DNA from 3 places in the Mumia sp. zg.B21 genome. Region 1 is predicted to be linked to each of the others. Evidence: predicted binding sites of a transcription regulator. Region 1 holds the regulator's gene; each other region holds the start of a gene.
The links. The regulator HrcA, encoded in region 1, represses chaperone genes, less so after heat shock. The targets are predictions, from matches to a motif close to TTGGCACTCGNNNNNNNCGAGTGCCAA.
Positions count from the first base shown of each region.

Region 1 (6,573 bases):
CAGCGGGGACGGCTTGTCCCTCGGGAAGCGTGGACGGCATGCCTCCAGTGTCGCAGGGCGGCTGCAAGGACTCTTGCGGTCGGATCCGCTGCTACCTATAGTGCTATTCAGATAGCACATTAGGAGTATCGAATGATCGAGTTCCACCTGGACTCCCGGTCGGGCGTCTCCGCGTACCTGCAGCTCGTTCAGCAGGTACGCCGCGCCCTCCGCCTCGGGCTCCTCGACGAGGGCGACCAGCTCCCGACCGTCAAGGACGTCGCGCGTGCGCTGGCGATCAACCCCAACACCGTCCTGAAGGCCTACCGCGACCTCGAGCGCGACGGCCTCGTTGCTCCGCGTCCGGGTGTCGGCACGTTCGTCACGCGGACCCTCACCGACAACACGCTGGCGGCGCACGGCCCGCTGCGTACCGACCTCCAGCGGTGGCTGTCCAAGGCCCGCCGCGCCGGCCTCGACGACGAGAGCATCGAGGCGTTGTTCATGACCACCTTTCGGGCCGCCTCCGAGGAGGACATCGCATGACCACAGCACTGAGAACGCATGAGCTCGGCAAGAGATACGGCCGAAGTCGCCACTGGGCCCTGAAGGACTGCACGTTGGAGCTCCCGGCCGGCCGCGTGGTGGGTCTCGTCGGGCCGAACGGCGCCGGCAAGAGCACGCTGCTCGGCCTCGCGGCCGGGATGCTCGTGCCCACCGTCGGTCGCATCGAGGTGCTGGGCGAGGGGCCGTCGTCCGGCGCTGAGCACCAGGCGCGCGTCGGCTACGTGAGTCAGGATGCGCCGACCTATCGGGGGATGAGTGTCGCCGACCACCTCCGGATTGGCTCGCACCTCAACCCGCGATGGGACGACGTGCTCGTCCGGGACCGGATCGACCGGCTCGGCATCGACCTGCGGCGCCGCACCGGCAGCCTCTCGGGAGGCCAGCGCGCCCAGATCGCGCTCACGGTGGCGATCGGCAAGCGGCCGGAGCTGCTGATCCTCGACGAGCCCGTCGCGGCCCTCGACCCGCTCGCCCGACGCGAGTTCATGCAGGACCTGATGGAGGCGGTCGCCGAGCAGGACCTCACGGTCGTCCTGTCCTCGCACCTCGTCTCGGACCTCGAGCGCGCCTGTGACTACCTCGTCGTGCTGGTGGACTCCGAGGTCCGGGTCGCGGGCGACCTCGACGATCTGCTGGCCTCGCACCGCCGCATGACCGGCGCGCGGCGTCCCTCCGACGCAGGCCCAGCCGGCCACCACGTCGTGACGGCGAGCCATACCGACCGCCAGAGCACGTTCGTCGTCCGCACCGGCGGACCCGCGGTCGATCCCTCCTGGGACGTGACCCCTCTCGGGCTCGAGGATCTGGTGCTCGCCTACCTGCGCGGCGACGCCTCGTACGAGCGCCCGCGCCCGACCGTCGAGGTGATCCGATGATCTGGCTGACATGGCGCCAGCTGCGTGTCCAGGCGATTCCGGTCGCGGGTGCCGTCGCTCTGCTGCTCGTGGCACTGGCCATCACCGGGCCCGGGATCGTCGACGCGGCAGAGGACGGCGCACGCTCGTTCCTGACAGGACTGAGCGCCGACGCGTTCAACGTCACGCTCTACTACGTCGGCATCGCGGCGGCGTACGTCTTCCCGCTCGTCGTCGGGGCGTTCTGGGGGGCGCCGATGGTCGCGCGCGAGCTGGAGGCGCGGACGCACCGCCTCGCGTGGAGCCAGTCGGTCACGCGCACACGGTGGCTCGCCGTCAAGCTCCTCGGCGCCGCCCTCGTCACGGTGTCGGTCGCTGGGCTGCTGTCGTGGGGTGTGACCTGGTGGGCCGGACCGATCGAGCGCGCGATCGCGACCGGCGAGGGGACGGGGCCGTTCATGGTCTCGCGCATCGAGCCCGCAGTCTTCGGAGCCCGGGGCCTCGTCCCGATCGGGTACGCCGTGCTGGCGCTCGCGATCGGCGTGCTGGCTGGGCTCGTGGTGCGACGGACCGTCGCGGCGATGGCAGTGACGCTCGTCCTCGTCCTTGGCGCCCAGCTGTTCGTCGGGGTCGTCGTGCGGGCCCAGCTCGTCGAACCCGAGAAGGCCACGAGCTCGATCACGCAGGAGAACCTCGTCGGTCTGATGGTCGAAGGAGCCTCAGGTCCAGGAGACCCGATCGAGAACGTCTCCGAGATCCGTGTCGAGACGGGCCGCACCGGCACGTGGGAGCTGTCGAACGTCACGCTCGATGCCGACGGCGAGCGCATGCGGTCGTTGCCGGCGTGGGTGGCCGACTGCGGCGGGCCGCCACCGGGGGAGAGCGCGCAGGCGGGTGCGCGGGCGGCGTGCTTCGACCGGTTGGCGGACGAGGGCTATCGGCAGCAGGTCACGTGGCACCCGTCCAGCGCCTTCTGGACTCTGCAGTGGCGCGAGACGGCGCTGCTCCTCGTACTCGCGCTCGGCCTCGGCGGGCTGTGTTTCTGGCGGATCCGCGGCGACGCACCGTAAGGGCGGGCGCGGTCAGGTCGTGACGAAGTCGATGAGCTCCTCGACCCGCCCGAGCAGCGCCGGCTCGAGGTCGGCGTAGGAGCGGACGGACCCGAGGATGCGCTTCCAGGCGTGCGCGATGTCGGCCTGGTTCCGGTGGGGCCACCCGAGCGACTGGCAGATGCCGTGCTTCCACGACATCGAGCGTGGGATCACCGGCCACTTCTCCAGCCCGAGGCGCTCGGGCTTCACGCCCTGCCAGACGTCGACGTACGGGTGCCCGACGACGAGCACGTGCTCCTTGTACGGTCCGCGCAGCACCGAGGCGGCGATGCGCGACTCCTTCGACCCCGGGACGAGATGGTCCACGAGCACGCCCAGGCGGCGTCCCGGACCGGGCTTGAAGCGGTCGACGACCGACGGGAGGTCGTCGACCCCCTCGAGGTACTCGACCGCCACCCCCTCGATCCGCAGGTCGTCACCCCACACCTTCTCGACCAGCTCCGCGTCATGACGTCCCTCGACGTAGATGCGGCTCGCGCGTGCGACCCGTGCCTTCGTGTCGTGGACGGCGACCGAGCCGGACGCGGTGTGCGTCGCGCGTGCGGGCGCGGCGCGTCGTACCGGCGCCTTGAGCACGACCGGCTTGCCCTCGAGGAGGAAGCCCGGCCCGAGGGGGAAGGTACGCCGCCTCCCGCGACGGTCCTCCAGCTCGACGGTGTCGAGATCTCGGTCGGTGCGCGTCACGGCGCCGCAGAAGTCGGTCTGGACCTCCTCGAGCACCATCCCCACCTCCGCCTCCACCTCGGTGGACCGCCCTCGCTTGGGGACGCGCCAGTCGCCGGCCAGGACATCGGATCCGTATCGGTCGTGAGCCACGAGGAGCAAACTAGCCGAAAGAACGTGCGGCACCTCGCAGCCACACGCGACTGGTGAGGCTGGCTAGACTGGCACTCAGGGCACCGGAGTGCCAAAGATCATCGACACGAGGAGGGACCGTGGCTGACGTCGTGCTCGATGAACGCAAGCTCGCGGTCCTGCGCGCCATCGTGGAGGACTACGTGGCGACCCAGGAGCCGGTGGGCTCGCGGGCGCTCGTCGACCGCCATCAGCTGGGTGTGTCGCCGGCGACGGTCCGCAACGACATGGCGATCCTCGAGGAGCACGGGTTCATCGCCCAGCCGCACACCAGCGCGGGCCGGATCCCGACCGACAAGGGCTACCGCCTCTTCGTCGACCGGCTTGCCTCCGTCCGGCGGCTGAGTCCTCCCGAACGCCGTGCGATCGAGTCGTTCCTCGACGGCGCGGTCGACGTCGACGACGTCGTCCAGCGCAGTGTCCGGCTGCTCTCTCAGCTGACCCACCAGGTCGCGCTCGTGCAGTACCCCTCCCTGACCCGCTCGACCGTCCGTCACGTCGAGCTGGTCCCGATGGAGCGCGGCCGCATCCTGCTGGTGCTGATCACCAGCTCCGGACGTGTCGACCAGCGCATCGTGGAGCTCCCCGAAGAGCCGTCCGAGATGCTCCTCGCGGACTTGCGAGCGCGGATGATCGGCGCCGCGGTCGGGCAGCGGCTGCCGGACGCCTCGGCATCGGTGGCCGACCTCATCACGACCTTCCGTCCCGAGGAACAGCCCATCGCCACCGCTGTCGTCGCGACGCTCACCCGGGCGTTCTCCGACGAGCGGGCCGACGAACGCGTTGCCGTGGGCGGGGCCGCCAACCTCGCCCGGTTCGGCACCGACTTCGACACCTCGATCAAGCCGGTCCTCGAGGCGCTCGAGGAGCACGTGGTGCTGCTCAAGCTCCTCGGCGAGGCCACCTCTCCGACCACGCTCACCGTCCGCATCGGCACGGAGGTTCCGTACGAGGAGCTCTCGGCGACCTCCCTCGTGGCCACCGCGTACGGCACCGACGACGAGCCGCTCGCCACCCTCGGCGTCGTCGGGCCCACCAGGATGGACTACCCCGGCACCATGGCGGCGGTACGCGCCGTCGCACGCTATGTCGGCCAGACCCTCAGCGACTGAGAGACAGACAACGACGCATGAGCCAGAACTACTACGAGACCCTCGGTGTGAGTCGCGACGCGACTCCGGAGGAGATCAAGAAGGCGTACCGGAGGCTGGCGCGCAGCCTGCACCCGGACGTGAATCCAGACCCTGAGGCGCAGGAGCGGTTCAAGACCGTCACCGTCGCCTACGAGGTGCTCTCCGACGTGGACAAGCGGTCGTTCTACGACCGCGGAGGCGATCCCCTCGCCGGTGCGGGTGCCAGCGGCGGCTTCGGCGCCGGCTTCTCGTTCAACGACATCATGGACGCGTTCTTCGGGCAGCAGACCCAGCGCGGCCCACGTGGTCGTGCCCGGCGCGGCAACGACGCCTTGATCCGCATCGGCGTCCAGCTGGCCGAGGCGGCCTTCGGGACCACGCGCGAGCTCAAGGTCGACACCGCCGTGGTCTGCTCGACCTGTCACGGCAACGGTTCGGCGGACGGCGCGGAGCCGATCACCTGCCAGACGTGCCGCGGGCACGGCGAGGTGCAGCACGTGCAGCGGTCGTTCCTCGGAGACATCCGTACGGCCCGCCCCTGCCCGACCTGCCAGGGTTACGGCACCGTGATCGCGAACCCGTGCGAGGAGTGCTCCGGTGACGGCCGGGTCCGCGCCCGACGCACGCTGACCATCAAGGTGCCCGCCGGCGTGGACAGCGGCACCCGGATCCAGCTGACTGGCGAGGGTGAGGTCGGCCCCGGCGGCGGTCCCGCCGCCGACCTGTACGTCGAGGTCGAGGTGGAGCCGCACGACGTCTTCACCCGCTCCGACGACGACCTCTACTGCGACGTCCGGGTCCCCATGACCGCTGCGGCGCTCGGCACTCAGATCGACCTGCCGACGCTCGAGGCCGACACCGGTGTCCCGGCCGAGGAGGCCACGATCGGCTTCGACATCGTCCCCGGCACCCAGTCCGGCGAGACGGTCACGATCCGCGGTCGCGGCGTCCCGCACCTGCGCGGGGTCGGACGCGGTGACCTCAAGGTCCGCGTGGTCGTCGAGACACCCACCAAGCTCGACGACCGGCAGCGCGAGCTGCTCGGCCTCCTCGCCACCGAGCGGGGCGAGGAGCTGGTCGAGGGCGAGTTCGCCGCACCGCACCGGCGGGTGTTCGACCGCATCCGGGACGCCTTCCGCTGATCGGAGCCACCGAGGCGGCACCCGGCGGTCGAGATCGTGCTTTCGTGCGACCGCCGATGCCGCCTACGATGGACGAGTCCGAACTCACAGAAGGAGAACTGCTCCCGCGGGAGCGCCGATGACTACGCCTGAACCCTTGCAGCACATGGTCACGATCCCGGCGAGCATCCCCATGGTGTCGCTGCTGGGCCCCACCGACGAGTTCCTGCGCCTGATCGAGGCCAGCTTCGACGCTGACATCCACGTCCGCGGCAACCAGGTCTCCATCCGCGCGACGGCCGCGGAGTCGGCGATGGTCGAGCGTCTCCTCGAGGAGCTCGTGACCATGATCCGAACCGGTCAGGGCCTGACGCCCGAGACGATCGAGCGGAGCATCGCGATCCTCCGGGCTGAGACCGAGGAGCGCCCCGCCGACGTGCTGAGCCTCAATATCCTCTCCAACCGCGGCCGTACGATCCGCCCCAAGACGCTCAACCAGAAGCGCTACGTGGACGCGATCGACCGACAGACGATCGTCTTCGGGATCGGTCCGGCGGGTACGGGCAAGACCTATCTCGCCATGGCCAAGGCCGTCCAGGCCCTGCAGGCGAAGGAGGTCAACCGGATCATCCTCACGCGTCCTGCCGTCGAGGCCGGCGAGAACCTCGGCTTCCTGCCGGGCACGCTGAGCGAGAAGATCGATCCCTACCTCCGGCCGCTGTACGACGCCCTCCACGACATGCTGGATCCCGAGACGATCCCCAAGCTGCTCGCGGCCGGGACGATCGAGGTCGCACCGCTGGCGTACATGCGCGGGCGGACCCTCAACGACGCCTTCATCATCCTCGACGAGGCACAGAACACCTCGCCGGAGCAGATGAAGATGTTCCTCACGCGCCTGGGATTCGGTTCCAAGATGGTCGTGACCGGCGACGTGACCCAGATCGATCTC
Region 1 covers NZ_JAHWCJ010000004.1:275,703-282,275, forward strand. The annotation lists gene hemW (radical SAM family heme chaperone HemW) at 1-40, opposite strand, end outside; gene KV100_RS16555 (GntR family transcriptional regulator) at 133-525, shown strand; gene KV100_RS16560 (ABC transporter ATP-binding protein) at 522-1,421, shown strand; gene KV100_RS16565 (ABC transporter permease) at 1,418-2,470, shown strand; gene KV100_RS16570 (DUF3097 domain-containing protein) at 2,483-3,337, opposite strand; gene hrcA (heat-inducible transcriptional repressor HrcA) at 3,460-4,479, shown strand; gene dnaJ (molecular chaperone DnaJ) at 4,497-5,642, shown strand; gene KV100_RS16585 (PhoH family protein) at 5,761-6,573, shown strand, end outside.

Region 2 (6,573 bases), on a different contig from region 1:
GGCGGGCAAGCGCGCCGCGGTCAGCGACGTCGGGGGCCTGCGGGTGATCACGCTCGACAGCCTCGTGCCGGGATCGGTGCACGGTGAGCTGGACGGCGGTCAGGTCGCGTGGCTCCGTGGCCAGCTCGCGACCCCCGCGCCGTACGGGTCTGTCGTCGCGCTCCACCATCCGCCTCTGCACGTCGACTGGGCGCCGTTCATGCGCAACGACGGTCTCCGCGACCGGAACCTGCTCGCCGACGCTGTGGCCGGGACGGACGTCCGAGCGGTCCTGTGCGGCCACTTCCACCTCCAGCTCTCCGGCACCATGAACGGCGTGCCGGTGTGGACGACCCCGGGTGTCGTCACCAGGAACGACCGCACGTGCCCACCAGACCGGATCCGCGGGGTTCTGGGCGCCGGAGCGACGGTTGTCGACCTCGGAGGGCCGTTCTCCCCGGTGTTCCTCACGCTGCACGCACGCGACCCGCGCGCGGGTGAGCAGGTCTACCTCGTCGACGCGGTCTCGTGGGACGACGTCGACGAGGACTGATCCATCGTGCCCGCGACAGCGTGCGCCTCGGCGTCGCCTTCGCGGCGCAGGCCGTGCACCACACCGTCGCGATCCTCTGCCGAGCGGTTCTGGCTGAGCTTGGCCTTGCCCTCGACCGAGGTCACGGCCACCTCGACGCCGACGATGCCGCGCAGCTGGCCGTCCACGAACGGCGCGGGCGCATCGGTCACCGCCCAGGGATCGGGCCGCGACCGCTCGTGGAGGTCGGTGAGACGGGTGACGGCGTCGCGGATCCACTCGGTCTCACGACGGACGCGCACCGTGCCGCGCAGCTCGACGCGGCTGTAGTTCCACGTCGGGACGACCCTGCCGTGCTGGGCCTTGGTCGCGTACCACGACGGCGAGACGTACGCCTGCGGTCCGCTCACCACGACCAGGGCCGGCGATCCGTCGCCGATCGTGCGCCAGTGCGGGTTGGCGAGGGCCACGTGCGCGATCACGCGACCCTCCTCGCGCAGCCACACCAGCGGCAGCCGGGTCGCGTACGGCATGCCGTCCGCGCCCACCGTGACGAGGTCGCCGGCACCGACGGCGGCGATGAGGCCGTCGATCGCCGCTGCGTCGTCGAGGGAGTTGAAGCGCGGCACGTACACCGGCCCACCGTACGACGACGCCCCGCCGGTCCGGAGACCGACGGGGCGCCGCGTGGTGCGTCGAGCGTGAGCTCAGGCGGGGTGGCTCAGAAGCCCATGCCGCCCATGTCGCCCATGTCGCCACCCGGCATGGCCGGGGGGTTCTTCTCGGGCTTGTCGGCGACGACGGCCTCGGTGGTGAGGAAGAGCGCCGCGATCGAGGCTGCGTTCTGCAGCGCCGAGCGGGTCACCTTGGCCGGGTCGAGGATGCCCTCGGCGATGAGGTCGACGTACTCGCCGGTCGCCGCGTTGAGGCCGTGACCCGCGGGAAGGCCCTGGACCTTCTCCGCCACGACGCCGCCCTCGAGGCCGGCGTTGATCGCGATCTGCTTCAGCGGGGCGGTCGAGGCGGAGCGCACGATCTGCGCACCGGTCGCCTCGTCACCGACGAGATCGAGCTTCTCGAACGCCGCGGCGGTCGCCTGGACGAGCGCGACGCCGCCACCGGCGACGATGCCCTCCTCGACGGCAGCCTTCGCGTTGCGAACGGCGTCCTCGATGCGGTGCTTGCGCTCCTTGAGCTCGACCTCCGTGGCCGCGCCGACCTTGATGACCGCAACGCCGCCGGCGAGCTTCGCCAGCCGCTCCTGCAGCTTCTCGCGGTCGTAGTCGGAGTCGGAGTTCTCGATCTCGGCGCGGATCTGGTTGACCCGGCCGGTGATCTGGTCCTCCGAGCCACCGCCGTCGACGATGGTCGTCTCGTCCTTGGTCACGACGACCTTGCGGGCCGTACCGAGCAGCGAGATGTCGGCGTTCTCGAGCTTGAGACCGAGCTCCTCGCTGATGACCTCGCCACCGGTGAGGATGGCGATGTCGGTCAGCATGGCCTTGCGGCGGTCGCCGAAGCCCGGAGCCTTGACGGCGACGGACTTGAACGTGCCCTTGACCTTGTTGACGATCAGGGTGGCCAGCGCCTCGCCCTCGATGTCCTCGGCGATGATCAGCAGCGGCTTGCCCGACTGGATGACCTTCTCGAGGACCGGCACGAGGTCCTTGACGGCGCTGATCTTGGAGTTGGCGATCAGGATGTAGGGATCCTCGAGCACCGCCTCCATGCGCTCGGGATCGGTGTAGAAGTACTGCGAGATGTAGCCCTTGTCGAAGCGCATGCCCTCGGTGAGCTCGAGCTCGAGCCCGAAGGTGTTGCTCTCCTCGACGGTGATGACGCCTTCCTTGCCGACCTTGTCCATCGCCTCGGCGATGATCTCGCCGACCGACGGATCAGCAGCGGAGATCGCGGCCGTGGACGCGATCTGCTCCTTGGTCTCGACGTCCTTGGCCATCCCGAGCAGCTGGGCGCTGACGGCCTCGACGGCCTTCTCGATGCCACGCTTGAGCGCGATCGGGTTGGCGCCGGCCGCGACGTTGCGCAGGCCCTCGCGCACGAGCGCCTGGGCGAGCACGGTGGCGGTGGTGGTGCCGTCGCCGGCGACGTCGTCGGTCTTCTTGGCGACCTCCTTGACGAGCTCGGCGCCGATCTTCTCGTAGGGATCCTCGAGCTCGATCTCCTTGGCGATGCTGACACCATCGTTGGTGATGGTGGGAGCGCCCCACTTCTTCTCGAGGACGACGTTGCGGCCCTTGGGACCGAGGGTCACCTTCACGGCGTCGGCGAGGATGTTCATCCCGCGCTCGAGGCCGCGACGGGCTTCCTCGTTGAATGCAATGGTCTTCGGCATATCTCCCGCGATTCCTCCGCGTAGAGGTGGATGGCCCAGGGGATGCCCGCGACGGACGACCCGCGTCCACGGCAAACCCTTCTCGCCGCGACCTTCGGACCTCATCGTCCTGGCCCGTTTGGAACGTTGGCACTCAGATGATCCGAGTGCTAACGCTCTCCTTTCTAGCACTCGGGCCTGGAGAGTGCAAAGAGTGGGCCGGTGCAGCGAGCGAGGGCGACACCCTCATCTCGCCTCGTCGGCGATCTCCAGGAGGGCGTCGAGGACGCATCGGACAGCCGCGCGTTCGGCACGGTCGGGCCTTGCGAGCGCGAACACGTGGCGCCCCGCCCGCACGCCGTCGAGCGGGAGCAGCGTGACGCCGCGTGCCTCCGCTGCTCTTCGCCACAGCCGCGGCAACAGCGCCACACCCTGCCCGGCCGCGACGAACGCGGCCGTGACGTGGTTGTCGAGGAACCGTTGCTCGACACGAGGGGACTGTCCGTCGACGGCGAGCATGGGGAGCAGCAGGTCGAAGGGATGGCCGACAGGGACGCCGATCCAGCGCTCTCCGACGAGGTCCTCGGGTCGCACCCGGTCGCGGCCGGCGAGGCGGTGATCCTGGGGCACGGCCACGTCCAGCGGCTCACGAAGGAGCGGCGTGACGTGCAGGCCCGTCGCCGCAGGGTCCGGCACCGCGACCACCGAGTGCCCGACGACCACGTCGTGGTCGGCGGTGGCCGCTCGGAGCTCGTACTCCGCGAGGTCGAGGTCGCTCAGCCGTACGGTCACGCCGGGCGCACGCGTCGCGAGCCGCGGCGCGAGCGGAGCCAGCAGCATCTCGGCGCCGCTCGGGAAGGCTGTCACGGCGACCTCGCCCGCCACCTCGCCGCGGAACTCCTCGAGGCGGGCCCGGGTGCGCGCGACGACCTGGGCGATCTCGACGGCGCCCTCGGCGAGCAGCCGGCCGGCCTCGGTGAGCCTGACCCCACGGCCCTCACGCTCGACGAGGACGGTCCCGAGGTCACGCTCGAGGGCCTTGATCGTCTGCGAGACCGCCGACGGCGTCCGGTACGTCGCCGCAGCGACCGCCGTGATGCTCCCCCGCTCGGCGAGCTCCCGCACGATCGCGAGCTTGTCGACGTCGATGCCAGCATCCTTCATTGAAGCAACGCTACATCGTAGTCGTAGGAGTATTCGATTGTGCTTCACCCAGGCGCAAGCGCACGCTGGCTCTCGTGACCACCCGCGACCGTCTCCTCGCCGTACTGGTGGCGATCACCTGGGGACTGAACTTCATCGCCATCCACGCCTCGCTCGAGCACTTCCCGCCGATGTTCTGCGTCGCGCTGCGCTTCGGGCTGCTCGCCGTCCCGACCGTGCTTCTCGTCCCGCGCCCGGACGTCAGGCTGCGCTGGTTGATCGGGTACGGCGCAGGCTTCGGGATCGCACAGTTCTTCTTCCTGTACGTAGGCATGCGTGCGGGCATGCCCGCAGGACTCGCCTCGTTGGTGCTCCAGGCCTCCGCGCCCTTCACGGTGGTGCTCGCCGGCGTCCTGCTGCGCGAACGGCTCAGCGGCCGGCAGATTCTCGGCATCGTGATCGCGATCGCCGGGCTCGCCGGCGTGGCGTGGCACCGGTCGCAGACGGCAGCCCTGCTCCCCGTGGTGCTCACGCTGCTGGCCGCGCTCGGCTGGGCGTTCGGCAACCTCGCGAACCGCCAGGCGCACCCCTCCAACCCGCTCCACCTCACGCTGTGGATGTCGGTGGTCCCCCCGATCCCGATGCTGGTGGTCTCGCTGCTCTTCGAGGGGCCGGGAGCCGTCGGAGAGTCGCTCGTGACCGCCTTCACCCCCGAGGCGGTGCCCGCCGTGCTGGGTCTCCTCTACACGGTCGTCATCGGGACCGTCGTGGGCTCGGGACTGTGGACGCTGCTGATGACGCGCTATCCGTCGAGCACCGTCGCGCCGTTCTCACTGCTCGTCCCGGTGGTGGGGATGAGCGCGAGCGCTCTTCTCCTGAGCGAACGCCTCGACCCGTTCGAGCTCGCATCCGGCGCGGTGGTCATCGCCGGCGTCCTTCTCGGCTCGACCCGCGGGCGCCGGGCCCGCTTGACGACGCCGTCGTAGCCCGCCTACGGTGCGGAGGTCCCCACGGGAGCCCGGGCACGGGCTGAGAGGGAGCCGATGCCGCTCCGACCGTCGAACCTGATCCGGGTCATGCCGGCGAAGGGAGGCAGGAGCAGTGTCGCGCTCTCACCGGCCAGCCGGCCGCGACGTCGCCGTCGTCGGTGGTGGAGTCGTCGGGCTCACCGTCGCGTGGTCGCTCGCACGTCGTGGTCACCGTGTCACGACGTACGACCCCACGCCCGCCCGTGGGGCCTCGTGGGCGGCCGCGGGGATGCTCTCCCCCGCAGGTGAGGCGTGGTACGGCGAGGAGGCGCTGCTGCGGGTCGGCGTCGCGTCGCTCGCACGGTGGCCGGACATGGCGGCCGCCCTCGAACGCGATGCCGGGCGAGCGTTGGAGGTCCGTGGGGAGGGCACGCTGCTCGCCGCCGCCACCGAGGACGATGCCCGCGAGCAGGAGCGGGTCACCGCGCTGCTCGACACCCACACGATCCCGTACCACCCGCTCACCCGGCGGGAGGTGCGCGCCCGGGAGCCGGCGCTGCACCCAGCGCTGCGCGCCGTCGTCGAGATCCCCGGTGACCGCAGCGTCCACAACCGCACTCTGCTCGCTGCTCTGCTGGCGGCATGCGCGCGTCGGCACGTGACCGCCGTCGACGACACGGTCGACCTGGTGCGAGACGGCGACACGCTGCGTGTCCGCACCAGGCAGGACGGGCGCGCGCGCGGCCACGACGTGGTGGTCCTCGCCAACGGTGTCGGGCTACGCACCACCGAGGGCGCACCCGAGTGGCTGCGCGACGCCGTGCGCCCGGTCAAGGGCGAGATCCTGCGGCTGCATGCCCCCCGGCCCATGCTGGCCCGGACGGTGCGCGCCGCGGTGCGCGGCCGACCCGTCTACCTGGTCCCGCGCAACGACGGCGAGATCGTGGTCGGCGCGACCATGCTCGAGCGGGGGTACGACACGACCGTCACCGTGGAGGGGGTGCACGACCTCCTTCACGACGCGGTCGAGGTCGTGCCGGAGCTGCGTGACTGCGCCTTCGTGGAGGCGGCAGCCGGCTTGCGTCCCTCGAGCTCGGACCACCTGCCGCTGGTCGGGGCCACCGGCATCCCCGGTCTCCTCGTCGCCGCCGGGCACCATCGTGGCGGCGTGCTCCTCGCGCCCTGGACCGCCGACGTGATCACCGCGCTCGTCGAGGAGTCCTCGCCACCTGAGGGGTCGGGTCACACCGACCCGCTTCGCCTGTCGCCGACACTCCAGGAGGCCCGATGACCATCCGTCTCAACGGCCAGGCCCACGCGCTCGCCGAGCCTCTCACGGTGCTCGCGCTGCTCCGCACGCTCGCGCTGCCACGTACCGACGTGGCAGTCGCCGTCGACGGCATCGTCGTGCCGCGCTCCCGATGGGAGGACCACCTCGTCCGCGACGGCGCCGAGGTCGACGTCGTCACCGCCGTCCAAGGAGGGTGAGAGTCGTGCTGACGACCACCGACCCGTCCCCGCTCACCGTGGCCGGAGTGCCGTTCACGAGCCGGCTGTTCCTCGGTACCGGAGGGGTTCCGAGCCCCGCTGTCCTCCGTCGGTGCCTGGAGATGAGCGGC
Region 2 covers NZ_JAHWCJ010000002.1:898,552-905,124, reverse strand. The annotation lists gene KV100_RS13205 (metallophosphoesterase) at 1-532, shown strand, start outside; gene KV100_RS13200 (FMN-binding negative transcriptional regulator) at 487-1,146, opposite strand; gene groL (chaperonin GroEL) at 1,233-2,864, opposite strand; gene KV100_RS13190 (LysR family transcriptional regulator) at 3,090-4,007, opposite strand; gene KV100_RS13185 (EamA family transporter) at 4,082-4,972, shown strand; TPP riboswitch at 4,995-5,079, shown strand; gene thiO (glycine oxidase ThiO) at 5,088-6,245, shown strand; gene thiS (sulfur carrier protein ThiS) at 6,242-6,442, shown strand; gene KV100_RS13170 (thiazole synthase) at 6,448-6,573, shown strand, end outside.
Region 2: a site for HrcA is predicted at 2,991-3,017, ahead of groL (chaperonin GroEL). Genes of this name have one in related genera too.

Region 3 (6,573 bases), on a different contig from region 1:
GACCTTGACGGCGTCGACGCCGGCGTCGACGAGCGCCCTCGCGCCGGCGTACGTCGCGATGTTGCCGCCGATGATCTGGACGTGCGAGGTCGCGGGATCACGCTTGAGGCGCTGGATCATGTCCAGCAGCGCCTGGGCGTGGCCGTGGGCGGTGTCGACGACGAGGACGTCGACACCGGCCTCGATCAGCGCGGTCGCGCGATCCCAGGCGTCACCGAAGAAGCCGACCGCGGCACCGACCAGCAGCCTGCCCTGCGCGTCCTTGCTGGCGTCGGGGAACTGCTCGGACTTCACGAAGTCCTTCACCGTGATGAGGCCGCGCAGGTGGCCGCCCTCGTCGACGAGCGGGAGGCGCTCCTTCTTGTGGGAGCGGAGCAGCTCAGCCGCCGCCTCGCGGTCGATGCCGACCGGGCCGGTGATGAGCGGCATCGGCGTCATGACCTCGCCGACCGTCTTGTGGGACCACTCCGCCAGGGGGACGAAGCGCAGGTCGCGGTTGGTGACGATGCCGAGGAGCGTGTCGTCGGCATCGACGACCGGGAGGCCGGAGACGCGGTACTGGCCACAGATCTCGTCGAGCTCCTCCAGCGTCGCCTTCTCGGTGATGGTGATCGGGTTGGGGATGACGCCGGTCTGCGTGCGCTTGACGAGGTCGACCTGGTAGGCCTGGTCCTCCACGGACAGGTTGCGGTGCAGGATGCCGATGCCACCCTCGCGCGCCATCGCGATGGCCATGCGCGCCTCGGTCACGGTGTCCATCGCCGCGGAGATCAAGGGGATGCGGAGAGAGATGTCTCGGGTCAACCGCGCCGTGGTGTCGACCTCGCTCGGGACGACGTCGGTCTCGCCAGGGAGCAGCAGGACGTCGTCGTAGGTGAGGCCCAGCGGTGCGAACTTCTCCGGCACACCCGCGGCGTTGAGATCCATGACGTCCTTTCCTCGAGCATCCGACGTCCCCATCCTACGAGGACCCCTGTCGACACATCCAACGACGGATGGGCGCAGCTGCTTCCGCGGCCGCGTGCGGCGGCCGTCACGTCCGGCGAGGACCGTCGAGGAGCGTCAGCGCACGACGTACGACGGGCGCCACGACGACGACCTGTCGGCCCACTGGTCGCCCGAACGATCACGGTCCCGGTCGCGGTCCCCGTCACGATCACCGTCCCAGGCGCCGCCGCGATCACGGTCCCAGGCGCCGTCACGGTCACGGTCCCAGTCCCGATCACGGGTCCCGTCGTCGGCGGGAGCGGGCGCGGTCGTCACCACCCCTGGGACGGGCGACGGCGCAGGAGTCGCCGGCTGCTCGGCCCGGGGCGAGTCCGCACGGCTCCGTCCGTCCCGCGAGGGAACGGGGTGAGATGCCTCGCCCTTGTGAGCAGACGAGAGCGCCTCGGCGCCGGAACGCCCGGTGTGCACTTCTGAACCTGTGACCGCCGGCGCCGACAGGTTGGGGCGCTCATGCCTCTTGGCCGTCCGCGGTGTCGCGACCTCCTCACCCAGCCCGACCGCGCGTCCGACGACGTAGGTGAGCGGCGCAACGGGGCTGCCGGCGACCGCCTGGCTGACGCCCATGGCGAGCAGGACGACGACGCCCACACCAAGCTCGGTGGCGCGGCGGACGCCCGGCGCGGGTCGAGTCGCGCGACCGCGGTGGGCGCGGCGGCGGTCGACCGGGCGCACGCGACGGGCACCCACAGGCCCCACCCGCCAGCCGGCCCGGCCCGGCGCCCTCGACACGGCGGTCAGCCGGTCAGCGGCGGGGTCCCCGGCGCCGGGGAGCGCGGCCATGACGTCGGTGCGCCAAGCGGCCAGTCCGTCGAGGAGGGGGTCGCCCGTGGCCCGACCGGCGATCAGGTCGTCGAGGAGACGGTCGTCGTGCGCGACCGGATCGACGCCGGTCACGCCGAGACCTCCCCGCGCGTCACCTGGCGGTTGCGGTGGAGGTCGCGCAGCCGCTGAAGGGCACGGTGCTGCGCGATCCGTACGGCGCCGGGCGTCATCCCCATCGCGGTGCCCACCTCGTTGGCGGTCAGTCCCATCGCGACCCGGAGGACGAGCACCTCGTGCAGTCGGCCCGGAAGGCAGTCGAGCAGGTCGAGGACATCTTGGGACTCGAGGCGTCCGAGCACCTCGCTCTCGGCCGAGGCGACGCCCGAGTCCGGGACGACCTCGACGAGAACCTGGCGCGAGCGGTAGGCGCTGCGCTGGGCGTCGGCCACCTTGCGGCTGCCGATGGCGTACACGAACGCCTCGAAGGGAAGACCCTGGTGCTCGAAGGTGGGGAGTGCCTGGAAGACGGCGATGCAGATCTCCTGGGCGACGTCCTCGGCCAGCTGCGCACCGTCGCGGTATCCGCCGAGGCGGGCACGGCAGTAGCGGTGCGACACGGTGCGCACGTCGCGCATGAGGGCATCCATGACGTCGGCATCATCGAGGGCTCGCAGCGCCAGCTCGGCGAGGTCTGGCTCACCGGAGGGTGGGCGGGGAAGCATCCGGGGATCCTTCGGGGGCTCAGGAGCATCAGGACGGGTCAGCACCGGTGGTGCCACGCCCACCGTCCCACGTCGCCGGGCGACACGCCAGACCGGATGCACAACGACGAAGGCCCGCCCCTCACGGGACGGGCCTTCGTCGTGGGAGTGCGCTCGGATCAGCTCTCGTCGTCGGCCGGCTTCTCGACCACCAGCGTCTCGGTGGTGAGCAGCATGGCGGCGATGGAGCCCGCGTTGGCCAGCGCGGAGCGCGTGACCTTAACCGGGTCGAGGACGCCCTGGGCGACCAGGTCGCCGTACTCGCCGGTCGCGGCGTTGTAGCCCTGGCCGCTCTCGCGGACCTTGGCGACCACGACGTAGCCGTTCTCGCCACCGTTCTCGGCGATCCAGCGCAGCGGCTCGACGGCCGACTTGCGGACGATCGCGACACCGACGGCCTCGTCACCGGTGAGCCCGAGGTCGTCCTCGAGCACCGACACGGCGGTCACGAGAGCGGAGCCGCCACCGGCGACGATGCCCTCCTCGATCGCCGCACGGGTCGCCGAGACGGCGTCCTCGATGCGGTGCTTCTTCTCCTTGAGCTCGACCTCGGTCGCGGCACCCACCTGGATGACGCAGACGCCGCCGGCGAGCTTCGCGAGGCGCTCCTGGAGCTTCTCGCGGTCCCAGTCGGAGTCGGTCGAGTCGATCTCGGCCTTGATCTGGTTGACGCGGGCGGAGACCTCGTCGTCCTTGCCGGCACCGTCGATGATCGTGGTGTCGTCCTTGGTGACGACGACGCGACGCGCCGTGCCGAGGTCGTCGAGCCCGATCTGGTCGAGCTTCAGGCCGAGGTCGGGGGTGACGACCTGGGCGCCGGTGAGGACCGCGATGTCCTGCAGCATCGCCTTGCGGCGGTCACCGAACGCCGGCGCCTTGACGGCGACCGAGGTGAACGTGCCGCGGATCTTGTTGACGACCAGCGTCGAGAGCGCCTCGCCGTCGACGTCCTCGGCGATGATCAGGAGCGACTTGCCCGCCTGGACGACCTTCTCCAGCAGCGGGAGGAGGTCGGCGACGGACGAGATCTTGCCCTGGTTCACGAGGATGTACGGCTCGTCGAGGACGGCCTCCATCCGCTCGGTGTCGGTCACCATGTAGGGCGAGAGGTAGCCCTTGTCGAACTGCATGCCCTCGGTGAACTCGAGGCCGGTGCCCATCGTGTTGGACTCCTCGACGGTGATGACACCGTCCTTGCCGACCTTGTCGAAGGCGTCGGCGATCAGGCCACCGATGTGGGCGTCACGCGCCGAGATGTTGGCGACGTGCGACATGTCCTGCTTGTCGTCGACGTCACGGGCCAGCTCGAGGAGCCGCTCTGAGACAGCGGCGACGGCCTTGTCGATGCCGCGCTTGAGGGCGATCGGGTTGGTGCCCGCCGCCACGGCGCGCAGGCCCTCGTGGACCATCGCCTGAGCGAGCACGGTCGCCGTGGTGGTGCCGTCACCGGCGATGTCGTTGGTCTTGGTGGCAACTTCCTTGGCGAGCTGGGCGCCGAGGTTCTCGAACGGGTCGTCGAGCTCGATCTCACGGGCGACGGTCACGCCGTCGTTCGTGATCGTCGGCGCACCCCACTTGGAGTCGAGGACGACGTAGCGACCCTTGGGGCCGAGCGTCACCTTCACGGTGTCGGCCAGAATGTCGACGCCACGCTCGAGTGACCGACGAGCAGTCTCGTCGAACTCAAGAATCTTGGGCATGGGGATCCTTCTCTGTGGTGTCGGACCCGTCGAGACACCGCGGGCCCATGTGCTGCGGACGAGTGCTTTCGCCCCAGCGGTCTCGGACCGCCGGGGCGAGCACGTCGCTACTTCTCGATGACCGCGAGGACGTCGCGCGCCGACAGGATGAGGAACTCCTCGCCGTCGTACTTCACCTCGGTGCCGCCGTACTTGCTGAAGACGACGACGTCGCCGACCTTGACGTCGACGGGGATGCGCTCGTCGCCGTCCTCGTTGAAGCGGCCCGGGCCCACGGCCAGGACGGAGCCCTCGGTGGGCTTCTCCTTGGCGGTGTCCGGGATGACCAGGCCCGAGGCGGTGGTCTGCTCCGCCTCGAGAATCTTGACGACGATACGGTCCTCGAGCGGCTTGATGGTGACCGACACTTGTCGACCTCCCCTTTCGTGTTACCCCGTGAGCGGGCGTTCGCCCGTACGACGGGACTGGGACTGTGGGTCCTTCGAGGTGCTCGCACGCACGCCGTCGCGGGAGCCGTACGCGGTGCACCGTTAGCACCCAGGATACGAGAGTGCTAAATCCAACCTAGAGCCGGGTTAGCACTCGGTCAAGCAGAGTGCCAGCGCCCGTGAGCCCGGCCTCCGGGCCCGTGCTGCGAGACTTGCCCCCATGGAGGTCGAGACGTTCGAACGACTCCTCGACGCCGAGGGACAGCAGGTCCTCCGCGAGGCCGAGGCCACGTACGGGAGCGTCGACGAGCTGACGCTGGTCACCCGGCTGCGCCGGCAGGGCCACTCCCCCGAGCTGGTCGCGGCGGCGACGAGTCAAGTGGCGCTGCGGCGCCGGGCGGCCACCAAGCTCGGCGCCGACGCCGCGAACATGTACTTCACCCCGGACGCGCTCGAGCAGGCGACGCGCCTGCGGGTCGCCGCTCATCGCGCCGAGCGGCTGAGCGCCACCGGCGCCCGCACGCTGGTCGACCTGGGGTGCGGGATCGGCGCCGACCTCGCGGCGTTCGCCCGCGCGGGACTGTCGGTCCACGGCGTGGAGCGCGATCCGCTCCGGGCCGCGATGGCGCGGGCGAACCTCGCTGCCCTGCGGCTCGACGGCACCGTCGGCGTCGCGGACCTGACGGCGGTCGACCTGACCCCGTACGACGCGGCGTTCGTCGATCCGGCACGGCGGGACGGGCGCGGTCGGACGTTCGACCTCGACGCGTTCAGCCCTCCGTGGTCGTTCGTGGTGGGGGTGCTCGCCGATCGCGGCCTGGCCAAGGTGCTCCCGGGCATCGCCCACGATCTGGTTCCCGACGGTGTCGAGGCGGAGTGGGTCAGCGACCGTGGGGACCTCGTCGAAGCCTGCCTCTGGGGACCCGCGTACGCCGGGGCGACGCGGCGGGCCACCGTCATCGGGACCCACGCCACGGCCACGCTGACCGACGCGGACGCGCCCACCGAGGTCCACGTCGCCGCCCCGGGTGACTGGCTCTACGAGCCCGACGACGCGGTGATCCGCGCAGGTCTCGTGACCGCGGTCGCTGTCCTCACCGACGGCTGGCTCGTGGATCCGCACATCGCCTACGTCTCGAGCGCCACGCACGTGGCGACGCCGTACGCCCGGGCCTTCCGTGTCCTGGAGGAGCTCCCGTACCGGGAGAAGCAGCTGCGGGCGGCGTTGCGCGAGCGCGACGTCGGCACGCTGACCGTCAAGAAGCGGGGCGTCTCGGTGGTCCCTGAGGTGCTGGTCAGACGGTTGCGGCTGGCCGGCTCGGAGACCGCCACCGTCGTCCTCACCCGCGTGGCGGGAGAGGGCCGGGCCTACCTCGTCGAGCCGGTCCTCCGCACAGACGCACCGGTGGCGGGACCCTGAGGTCCCGCCACCGGCGTTCGTGCTTCAGTGCCGCTCAGCGGCTCCTGCTCAGCGACCCAGGTGACCCAGGATCTTGCAGGCGAGCCACTTGAGCCACTTGATGGGCTCGCGCAGCGGGTTGGGCATCGGACCGCACTTGTCGGCCGGCGGCTGCGTGACCTTGGTGACGGTCACGGTGACGGTGCCGGTCGCCTCCGCCTGGCCGTCGGAGACGGTGTAGGTGAAGGTGTCGGTGCCGGAGAACCCGGCCCTCGGGGTGTAGGTGACGTTGGCGCCCGTACCCGTCACAGTGCCGTTGGCCGGCGTGCCGTAGGTGTAGGTCAGGGTGTCGCCGTCGGCGTCCGCACCGCGCAGCGCGATGTTGACGGCCCTGTCCTGGTTGGTCGTCGCCGTCACGTTGCCCGCGGTAGGCGGCGTGTTCGGCGGGATGACGACCTCGTTGACCGTCACGGTGACCGTGCCGGTGGCCTCCTCCTCGCCGTCGGAGACGGTGT
Region 3 covers NZ_JAHWCJ010000001.1:1,275,788-1,282,360, forward strand. The annotation lists gene guaB (IMP dehydrogenase) at 1-927, opposite strand, end outside; gene KV100_RS06245 (hypothetical protein) at 1,063-1,902, opposite strand; gene KV100_RS06250 (sigma-70 family RNA polymerase sigma factor) at 1,899-2,492, opposite strand; gene groL (chaperonin GroEL) at 2,651-4,231, opposite strand; gene groES (co-chaperone GroES) at 4,339-4,638, opposite strand; gene KV100_RS06265 (class I SAM-dependent methyltransferase) at 4,880-6,079, shown strand; gene KV100_RS06270 (Ig-like domain-containing protein) at 6,128-6,573, opposite strand, start outside.
Region 3: a site for HrcA is predicted at 4,807-4,833, ahead of groES (co-chaperone GroES). Genes of this name have one in related genera too.